Regions from separate parts of the Arthrobacter sp. efr-133-TYG-120 genome, predicted to be linked through region 3. Evidence: riboswitches for the same ligand, from Rfam matches in the RefSeq annotation. Region 3 holds a riboswitch; each other region holds the start of a gene.

Evidence for each region. Region 3 has a riboswitch for cyclic di-AMP ahead of QRN51_RS09465 (NlpC/P60 family protein). Riboswitches for the same ligand answer to the same signal wherever they lie in the genome.
Region 1: it holds a riboswitch for cyclic di-AMP, as region 3 does, so the genes downstream of both, QRN51_RS05540 (hypothetical protein) here and QRN51_RS09465 (NlpC/P60 family protein) in region 3, are expected to answer to the same signal.
Region 2: it holds a riboswitch for cyclic di-AMP, as region 3 does, so the genes downstream of both, QRN51_RS04210 (aggregation-promoting factor C-terminal-like domain-containing protein) here and QRN51_RS09465 (NlpC/P60 family protein) in region 3, are expected to answer to the same signal.

Annotation. Positions count from the first base shown of each region.
Region 1 covers NZ_JARVRI010000008.1:100,571-103,837, forward strand. The annotation lists gene QRN51_RS05535 (PucR family transcriptional regulator) at 1-685, shown strand, start outside; gene QRN51_RS05540 (hypothetical protein) at 844-1,959, opposite strand; cyclic di-AMP (ydaO/yuaA leader) riboswitch at 1,974-2,119, opposite strand; gene QRN51_RS05545 (flavin-containing monooxygenase) at 2,204-3,267, opposite strand, start outside.
Region 2 covers NZ_JARVRI010000005.1:186,031-189,297, reverse strand. The annotation lists gene QRN51_RS04220 (response regulator transcription factor) at 1-74, shown strand, start outside; gene QRN51_RS04215 (sensor histidine kinase) at 87-1,565, shown strand; cyclic di-AMP (ydaO/yuaA leader) riboswitch at 1,730-1,903, shown strand; gene QRN51_RS04210 (aggregation-promoting factor C-terminal-like domain-containing protein) at 1,906-2,643, shown strand; gene QRN51_RS04205 (bifunctional glycosyltransferase family 2/GtrA family protein) at 2,804-3,267, shown strand, end outside.
Region 3 covers NZ_JARVRI010000014.1:255,259-258,525, forward strand. The annotation lists cyclic di-AMP (ydaO/yuaA leader) riboswitch at 1-163, shown strand, start outside; gene QRN51_RS09460 (M23 family metallopeptidase) at 166-984, shown strand; cyclic di-AMP (ydaO/yuaA leader) riboswitch at 1,130-1,296, shown strand; gene QRN51_RS09465 (NlpC/P60 family protein) at 1,302-2,066, shown strand; gene QRN51_RS09470 (HNH endonuclease) at 2,317-2,817, shown strand; gene mobA (molybdenum cofactor guanylyltransferase) at 2,855-3,267, shown strand, end outside.

The DNA of each region.
Region 1 (3,267 bases), on a different contig from region 3:
GCTGGTTACCGTGCTCGATGCTGCGGACAGTGGCGGCGTCTCTGATCCGATCGCGGCGACCCTGACACACCGTTCCGCCGCACTGCAGGCCACTATCGGGGTCGATTCCGTGCTTTTCAGCGCCGGGACTGAGACGCACTCAGTCCTGTTGTTCCGCGAAACGGGCGGACGGGCAGAGCATGCCCAGGTCCTGGTCCACTATCAGCTGGAACTCGCCAAGCGCGCCGGCCGAAAAGTGGACCGCGTCATTCTTGGCATCAGCGAGCCGTTTTCGGCTATTCGCCAACTGGGCCGGGCGTACCGGCAGTCGAAGCTCGCGGCCCAGGCTGCCGCCGTCGATCCTCCGCTCGGCGAGCTCGTGGACAGCCGCTCGGCCGGGATCTACCAGTTGTTCGAACGGCTACAGGCGCCCGGGGGCTGGGACGATTCGGGTTCCGTGCACTTCCAGGAGATCGAGGACGCCGACCGCAACGGCGAGCTGCTGCCCGTGCTCGAACTGCTTTACGACAGCGACGGCTCCGTTCAGGATGTGGCCTCGAAGCTCCACCTGCACCGCAGCAGCATCTACAACCGACTGGCCAGGGTCCGCCAGCTTATCGGAGCGGATCCGTTGAATGGCGCCACCCGTCTCGAACTCCACGCAACGCTCAAGGCGCGCCGCTGGGCTGGCCGACCGCGGATTTGAAGCGCAGGTACCGGAAACCGCGCTGGCCTACTTGTTGAACTGCCTCAACTGAAGGCTGCAGCGCCAGCGGTCCGGGCGGTGCTGAATCATCTGCGTCCAGGTGTTCCGGCAGCATCGTCCGTGCCACTCGACGGCAAATGCTCGATGCCCTCCCATCCTCACTGCAGTGCCTTGGTTGCTGCGTCCAGAATCGACCCAAGATCGACGCCCGGTTGGGTAGGCGGTGGCGTCGGTGTGGGGCTGGCCGGGGTCCGCGGCTTCCAAGAACCTGTGGGTGCGGGAGTCGGAGACGCTGGATCCGTCGGATCCGGTGTCGGGGTTGGGCTAGCGGGTCCGGTCGGACCGGGGCTGGGAGCCGGCGCAGGCTGGGCCGGAACCGGGGTGGAAGGAACAGGCGCCGGGGTGAGGCTTGGGGGCAGCGCTGACGGGAGGGCAGGAACCTGAACGGAGATCGATGGTGCAGGGACGCTCGACGATTCGACAGCTACCGGTCCTTGCGGCGAATGCTGCGCCGGGTCCCCGGCCTGGCCGGACTTGGCGCTCGGGGTAGCTGCCGAAGGTGATCCCGCAGCGCTGGGGGAGGTGCTTGGCGTCGTGGAAGGAGCGCCGGATTGCGTGGAGTCCTGGCTGTCTGCGCTGGCAGCGTCCTGGGCGCGGGATTCCTGGCCGAAGAAGGGCAACTCGAGGGCTTGTCCCAGGGAGCCGGCGGCCAACAAGATGCCTAGGGCACCTGTCACCACTGCCATTCGGTTGCTCATCGTCCGGACGGCGGCGGCCTTCTTGAGGACGGCGTGTGGTTCACGGCTGAAGGAGGAACCGGTAAGGGTCGCCGGACCGGCGCCCGCGCGGGTTGCCGCGGGAAGTGCCGTTGTGGCTGCGTTCTCGGTTTTGGCCGACTCTGCTGTCGCGCGAGCCAAGGTCGCAGCAGACACCGTCGGTATGGCCGCAGTGGCCGGCTCAGCTGTCGCAGGAGCCGCGGTCTCGGCAGCGACAGTCGGTATGGCCGCGGTGGCAGGTTCTGCCGCCGCAGCAGGCACTGTTTGAATGGCCGCAGTATCGCTGGCTTCGGAGGCCCGCTTCCGTTCGGCTGCACGGGCGGCCGCGCGCGTGGTGGGTGCCGCCGTCGTCGGGGTTGCGGCGGTGGTGGGTGCCGCCGTCGAACTCAAAGGTTCGGAAGCCGGCGCAGCGATGAACGGTTCGCTGTCTGTGGCCCGACGACGTCCGGTTGGTTTGGTGCTCTCGCCCGCCACTTGGGCACGGCGAGGCTGATCCATGGTTGGGGACATGGTGATTGCCTCTCAACGCCTTCGAGGTTAGCTGTCGGGTTCGGACGAGGCCGTCCGGCCGCGCGTGGCGGCTTCACCCCAAGGGCCTGAAGTGGGCCCGGAGACTCTGGGTCCCCCGTCTCTGCCGCGGGTCTGGCGGATTCCGGGTTGCGGCAGAGCTCGGCGTCAACCCGGAAGCGGCCCGGTTGGGGACTGGGTCGCCCCTCGACGTTACAACAGCCGGCATGCAAAGTCACATTTGAATAACGGGCGCGGTGACCCGTTTTTGCCCGGCCTGGCCGGCGATGAGTCCCGCGACGTGTTCGGCGTCGCGGCCGACCCCGCCCACGAGGCCGGAGGTCAACCCGTATTGGAAGGGCATGCCCGCAAAGAACAGTCCTGGGAGTTGTTCTACGGCGCCCCGGAGGGTGAGCGGCCAGCCGTCCTCATCCGTGGGAAGTCCTTGGATCCAGCCAAAGTCCGGTTGGTAACCAGTAGCCCAGATGACCGTGGACACCGGTATCGCGTGACCTTCATCGGTCAGGGGTTGGCCATCGCGCGTGCCCTTCAGGCGTGGTAGGCGGGTGACTCCCGCGGCGTCGAGCTCCCGCGTTGAGGTCCGGATCAGTGGCGCGCCATGCTGGGTGAACCCGAGCGCGACCTTGCGGCCGACAGGGGTGGATCTGTTCAGCACCTTGTGGATGAAGAGCCACCAAAGCCCGCCGGCGTATCGCGTCACGGGGCCTGGAATGTGGAACGGAGGGTTTCCTGCGATGTAGGTGCGGTGCGTGGGTGCGAGCTCCAGGGCGATTTCGACGCCGGAGGTGCCGGAGCCGACCACCAGGACATCTCCGGGCGGAATTGAGTCCGGGTTGGAGTATTCCGCTCCGTGCAGTTGGTGGATGCCTGGATCGAGATCCCTGGCGAACGCCGGGACCCGTGGCTGTGTATTCGGGCCCGTGGCAACAACAACGTTTCTCGCCAGGATCGACCCGGCGCTCGACTGCACCCGGAACCGGCCGTCCTCCCGCTCGATGCCGACGACGCGGGCGCCATGGCGTACCGGGAGTTCCCAGTTCGTGGCGTAATTCTCGAGGTATTCGGCCATGGTGTCTTTGCCGGGAAAGGTCCCCCGGGCGGCTGGAAACGGCAGGCCGGGAAGGGAATCGTGCTGCGCCGGGGTGAAGAGACGCAAGGAATCCCATCGGCTCCGCCACACGTCGCCGACGCGGGCCTGCGAGTCCAGGATGAGGAAATCTTGCCGGTGTTTCTTCAGGTGGTATCCGGTGGCGAGCCCCGCCTGCCCGGCGCCCACAA
Region 2 (3,267 bases), on a different contig from region 3:
AGATCGAGGCCAACCACCCGCCCATGATCCACACGGTGCGCGGAGCAGGCTACGTCATCAAGCCTGCCGAATAGCCGGGGCGCCGAATGTCCGCACTCTCGGGTATCCCCCGCCAGACCGACCATAGCTGGTTCAATCCTTCAACCTGGCACTTGCGCACGCGCTTGATCCTTCTCTCCATGGCACTCCTTGTGGCCATCTGCGGTGCAGTCGGGGTGGTCAGCTATGCCTCCATGGATGTGTTCCTCACGAAGCAGCTCGATCAGCAATTGATGCAGGCCTCCCACGGCCGCCCGCCGCAAGGCAACCCTGGCGGCCGTCCGGACCCGCTGGACCCCCGCGGCCAGAGCATCGGCACGCTCAATGCACGCATCCTTGCAGGCCAGGTGAGCAGCGATGCCGGCTTCTTGTCCTCCGATGCCACACGTGCGCCGTTGTCGCCCAGCGACGCCCGAATCCTGTCGGCGCTCCCGTCCGATGGCCGCCCGGTTGATCGCACGCTGTCCACTGGCGGCTACCGGCTGGTGGCCACCGAAACTCCTTACGGCGATGTTGTCATCACAGGTCTCCCGCTCGCCTCGAAAGAGGACACCGAGGCCTCCCTCGTCTGGACCATGGTGCTGGTCTCCTTGGGCGGACTGGTCCTGATCGGGCTGGCCGGAACCGTGCTGATCCGCCGTACCATGCGGCCGTTGGAGCAACTCTCCGACGTCGCCACCAAGGTGTCGAAACTTCCGCTTGACGCCGGTGAAGTGGCCCTCGCGGTGCGTGTTCCGGCGTCGGCGGCCCATCCGAGCACCGAAGTGGGAAGCGTCGGCCATGCTTTGAACCTGATGCTGGACAACGTCTCGAGCGCCCTCGAGGCCCGCCAGCAAAGCGAAACCAAGGTGCGCCAGTTCGTCGCGGATGCGTCGCACGAACTACGCACTCCGCTGACCGCCATCCGCGGCTACACCGAACTCTTGCGCATGACCGAGACGTTCACCGAAGACGGGCGCAAGTCGCTGGGCCGGGTGCAGAGCCAGTCCGAACGCATGACCACCCTCGTGGAGGACCTCCTTCTCTTGGCCCGGTTGGACGAAGGGAAGGCCCCGGAATTCACCGATGTGGATCTCACGCAGTTGGTGATCGAGACCGTCAGCGACGAGAAAGTCATGGCCCCCGAGCACATCTGGCAGCTCAAGCTCCCGGATGAGCCCCTCACGGTCCGCGGCGACACCACCCAACTCCACCAGGTTTTGGCGAATCTGCTCTCCAACGCCCGCAAGCACACCGAGGCGGGAACCACCGTGGTCACGGGCGTGATGCGCTCCGCCGATGGCAGCGCCGTGGTGACCGTGACCGACAACGGCCCGGGCATCCCGCCTGAATTCCAGGGCAGGATCTTCTCCCGCTTTGCCCGTGCCGACGCCGCCCGGTCCGGCTCCGAGGGCACCTCCGGCCTCGGCTTGTCCATTGTGGAATCCATCGTTCAGGCGCACGGCGGCACGGTCGAAGTGGCGTCGCGGCCTGGCCGGACGGAGTTCGCGGTGCGGCTCCCGGCGCTCAGGACTGCCCCGGCCTGACGGGCGAACCAGAAGAGTACGACGCCGGTGCCCGGCACGCGCAAGTCGACGCACCGGCGTCGTGATCTCCGTTACCTAAATGTGACTTAAGCTGGATCCTCCTGTACCGTCGAATAGGTGCGCTGGATCATTCCGGCCACCGCCGGGTAGGCGCCGAGCTCTGCCACTCCCCGGTGCCCAACAGTCCAGGCAGAGACGGGGGACCCAGGTCTCCGGGCAAGCGCTCATGTTGAGCCAGCCCTAGGGGTGAAGCCGTGCCGCCACGTTCCGCTGTGGCCACGGCCGGATGACCTCATCCGAATCCGACAGCTAACTCCGCAGGCGTCGAGAGGCAATCACCATGTCTGATTCCAAGGATCAGTCGCGCCCTGTTGCGCGCCACCGCGGCGAACCTGCCCGGAGAAACAAGTCACGTTCCACGCTGAGGCGAGCCGCCTCGAACCTCGGCACCGGCCAGCGCATGGCAGTTGTTGCCGGCGTCGTTGCCGTGTTCCTCGGCGCAGGCGCTGCCACCCAGGCCGCCGGACAAGCCATCAACGCCCAGGACATGAGCCGCACGTCCGAATCCCGCACGGTGGATCACTCAGCCACGCCTTCGGCCACCGCCACGCCGTCGGCGAGCGCAAGCGCGAGCCCCAAGCCGAGCACTGCGTCGACGCCAAGCCAGGCAGCCGCGCCCGCTCCAGCCGCCATCGCGCCCCAGGCTGCCGCACCGGCCGCACCCGCTGCACCCCCTGCTCCAGCGGCACCGGCTGCACCCGTCGCCGTCGATGATCCCTCCGGCGCCCAGGCCTACGCCGCAAGCATCCTTCCCTCCTACGGTTGGGGCCAGGGCGAAATGTCGGCCCTAATCACTTTGTGGAACAAGGAATCGGATTGGCGCACCACTGCCACCAACGCCTCCAGTGGCGCTTACGGCATTGGGCAGTCGCTGCCGGCCGAAAAGATGGCGTCCGAAGGCGCCGACTGGCAGACCAACTACCAGACGCAAATCCGCTGGGGCCTGAACTACATCAAGGAACGCTACGGATCGCCGTCCGCGGCATGGTCCTTCCACTTGGCCCACAACTGGTACTAAGCCAAGAGCCAACCACAAAGTACGTCGAGGTCCGTCCCTTCCGGGGCGGGCCTCTCCGTTTCTTGGCCAGGCAAGTGATGCGCCACGCTGGTCACACATCCACAGCCACGTCACAGGTTCCGCCTAAAGCCTTCATATTCGGCAACGGCACTCTGGATACATGACGCTCATCGAATCCACCTCCGGAACCCTGAAGGACCCCGCGGTGGTGCCGCCGGGCCTTCCCATCCAACCCAGCACTCCCATCCAGCGCGGCACGGGGCGGCGCGCCCCCGTGGACACCCACACCGCCATCCCCGTCCTCGACGTCACCATCCCCGTCTTCAACGAGGAACGCGATCTCGAAGAGTGCCTGCGCAGGCTTCACGGCCACTTGCGCGAATCCTTCCCGCATGGCTTCCGCATCACCGTGGCGGACAACGCGAGCACGGACGGCACGTTGAAAATCGCGGAGCGCGTAGCCCGGGAACTGCCCGAGCTCGCGGTTGTCCACCTTGACGAGAAGGGACGCGGCAACGCCCTTCGCAAGGTGTGGCTTGCATCGCCGTCGCCCGTTCTGGCTTACATGGACGTTGACCTTTCCACTGACCTCGCCGCACTGGCGCCCCTTTTGGCGCCGCTGAT
Region 3 (3,267 bases):
CGGCTGTCGAAAGACGGCCTTGGGGTGAAGTCCGTAGCGGAAGTGCAAACAACGCAAGGCCCCTCCGGGTACCTTGCGTTTCGTGCCCTTCGCGCGGACCGGGTCCACGATCTCTCTGGCCCGAATCCGACAGCTAACTTCGCAGGCTTGCCAGAGAGGAAAACCTTGACCACGCAGAACACCAGGGGCCGCAGGCGCGCGTCCGGTCCTACTGCTGAGCTGCGGAGCACAAGCGCCGTCGAGCACGAGCGGCCGCGCGATCCCCATCGCGAACTTCGCCGCCGCAAGGGTCCCTTGCGGCAGATGGCCGAATTCGCCGCCGCGAGCGGAGCAGGACAGAAGGCCGGAGTGGCCCTCGCTACGACGGGCCTCATCCTGACAGTCGCCATGCCGGGCACCGGCGCCATGACTGCCGCGGCGGATTCAAGCCAGGCCGCCTCGGCTGTGGGCACCCAGCCCGAGATTCCGGCCGCGGCAAGCGCCACGATCGACTTCAGCCGTGCCGCAGTGTCAACCACTGCGGATCCGGATAGCAAGCTCAAGCAGCTCTTGAGCGCACAGTCCGTCGGCACCATCAAGACCTCGTCCTCCAAGGGCACCCTGGGGGCGCCCCTGGACACCCTGACCACGGCCTCGCCTTTCGGCTACCGCGTGAATCCCATCACGGGCGGGTTGGGGGAGTTCCACCGCGGACAGGACTTCGTGGCCCAGTGCGGCACCCAGGTCCATGCTGCCGCGGCCGGCAAGGTCACCTTCGCCGGCTGGCATCCGTATGGCGGCGGAAACCGCATTGTGGTGGACCATGGCAACGGCCTGGAAACCACGTACAACCATTTGTCGTCGTTCAACGTCCAGGTGGGCCAAACGGTTGGCCGAGGCGATGTCATCGCATTGAGCGGCACTACGGGCGCCTCCACGGGCTGCCACCTCCACTTTGAAGTCATGGTCAACGGCGACGTCGTTGACCCCCTGGGCTGGCTGTAGCCAATCCGATGGAAGTCTCTCGCATGCTTGTCACGCTCCGTGACCTGAATGTGACATTCAGCCAAAACTCATGTACCGTCTAACTCGCATCAACTTTTAGAGAGTTGATGCACTCGGGTGGATTGCCTAGCTCTGCCACTGCCCGAGGTTCCGTTCGCAAAACATCGTCTGGCAGAGGCGGGGGACCCACTTTTGGTCATCTTCACCGATGGCCTTGGGGTTAAGTCGCACGACTTCCGAGAGGGAGGAGTGTGGCCGGATGACTCCCATCCGAATCCGACAGCTTACCTCGCGGGCATAGGGAGAGGCCTCTTAACGTGTCTTCACGCTCTACTGTTGCGCGCCACCGTGCCGCGGTCACCAAGACCAACTCGCTTGCCGTTATCGCTAAGACTGTCGGCAGCAACGCCGGTGGCGTAGGCCGTCAGGCAGCCGTTATCGCAGCTGCTTCCGGTCTGGTGCTCACTAGCGGTATCGCAGCCAACGCTGCAGAAACCAACGTTCCCCGCGAGTCCACTTCGACCTCCGCCCTGGAAGTCCAGTCCATCGCCCAAGCCAGCATTTCGGCCGACTCCTCCGTCGCCATCAAGTACGAACGCCCGGTGGTTTCAACCGAAGCTGCTCCGGTTGTCGCAGCTCCGGTTGCCACCCAGGAAGCCGCTCCGGCTTCGCAGGCTGCCACGGGTGCCGCTACCGGCTCCTCGACGCTTTCTGTGACCGCTGCTGTTTCGCCCGCCACGAAGGTTGCCAGCGGCAAGGGCGCAGCGATTGCTGCCGCAGCTTACGCTCAGCTTGGCGTTGCCCAGGACTGCACTGCCCTGGCCTCGAACTCCCTGGCCGCTGTTGGCATCAACTTCCACGGCTGGCCGGCAGACTACCTCTCCCTTGGCCGTACGGTCAGCGCTGCTGAAGCGCAGCCGGGAGACCTGGTCTACTACCAGAACGGTGGCATGGGCATGGCCCACATCGCTGTTTACGTCGGCAACGGTATGGCAGTCCACGGCGGCTGGAACGGTGGCACCACCGCCCTTTACAGCGTCAATGTCGGCTCCGGCCCGGTCTTCATCCGCGTTGGTGGCTAAATAGCCCCCGGTTACATAGCTTCACTGGAACATCCCCGCTGGTCCGCCGGTGGGGATGTCCTGTTTTAACGAGCGTGCGCTTACGTGTCCGGCACATGAACTTTGACCGACACTGCGCTGGAACCCCCGCATGGATTCGTTGATCTGGCCTTCTGGTGTTTACTCTTAGGTTGTCGATCCACAGCCCGTACATGCAGAGGGCAGCCGGCCCTCGCGCCCCTGACGGGTGCGGCCGTGAAGAGGTACGTGCATGCGCACACTCGTTCTGAATGCTGGATATGAACCGCTGGCGGTAGTAACCTTCCGCCGGGCGCTGGTCCTTGTGCTCACCGGAAAAGCGAGCGTAGTGGCCGAAGGCGACGAGCCTGTCGTCGGGCCACAAGAGATTCTCGGACGTCCTTCCGTGATTCTGCTCAATCGCTACATCCGGCCGAGGTACAACACCATCACGGCGGTCACACGCCGCGGCGTCTTGCGCCGCGACGGTCACCGTTGCGCCTACTGCGGGAAAGCAGCGCACACCATTGACCACGTCCACCCCAAATCCAGGGGCGGCGCGGATTCCTGGGAAAACCTGGTGGCAGCGTGCTTGCGCTGCAACAACGCCAAGAGTGACCACACCCCAGCCGAGATGGGCTGGAAACTGAGGTTCACTCCGGCGGCGCCCACCGGGACTATCTGGCAAATCAAGGAGCTTGAGAAACCTGCGCCCGCATGGGATCCCTTCCTCCTGCCCGAGTCGGCGGCCTGAACCGGAATTGAGCCCGCTTCCCGGGTAATCTGGGCGGGTGGACTTTGATGCGGTGATATTGGCGGGTGGCAAGTCCTCCCGCCTCGGCGGCGTGCCCAAAGCCCAGTTGAGATACGACGGCGCCACACTCCTTGAGCGCGCCGTGGCGGCCGCACGCGGTGCGGGAAGCGTCGTCGTCGTCGGCCCGGATCCCGGCACTCTGCCGGACGGCACATTGACCGCGCGGGAGGAGCCGCCCTTCGCCGGACCCGCAGCCGCGATCGCCGCCGGACTCCTCGCCCTGGGGCACGAAGGCGAAACGCAAAACGGCGAGGAGCCGTCCACGAAGCACGCGCCCTGGGTTCTCGTCTTGGCCTGCGATATGCCCCTGGCCGCCGCCGCGGTTCCGGTCCTGCTCCGGGAAGTTACAGGCCACCAGGACACGGATGGGGCCATGTCCGTATCCGGCGA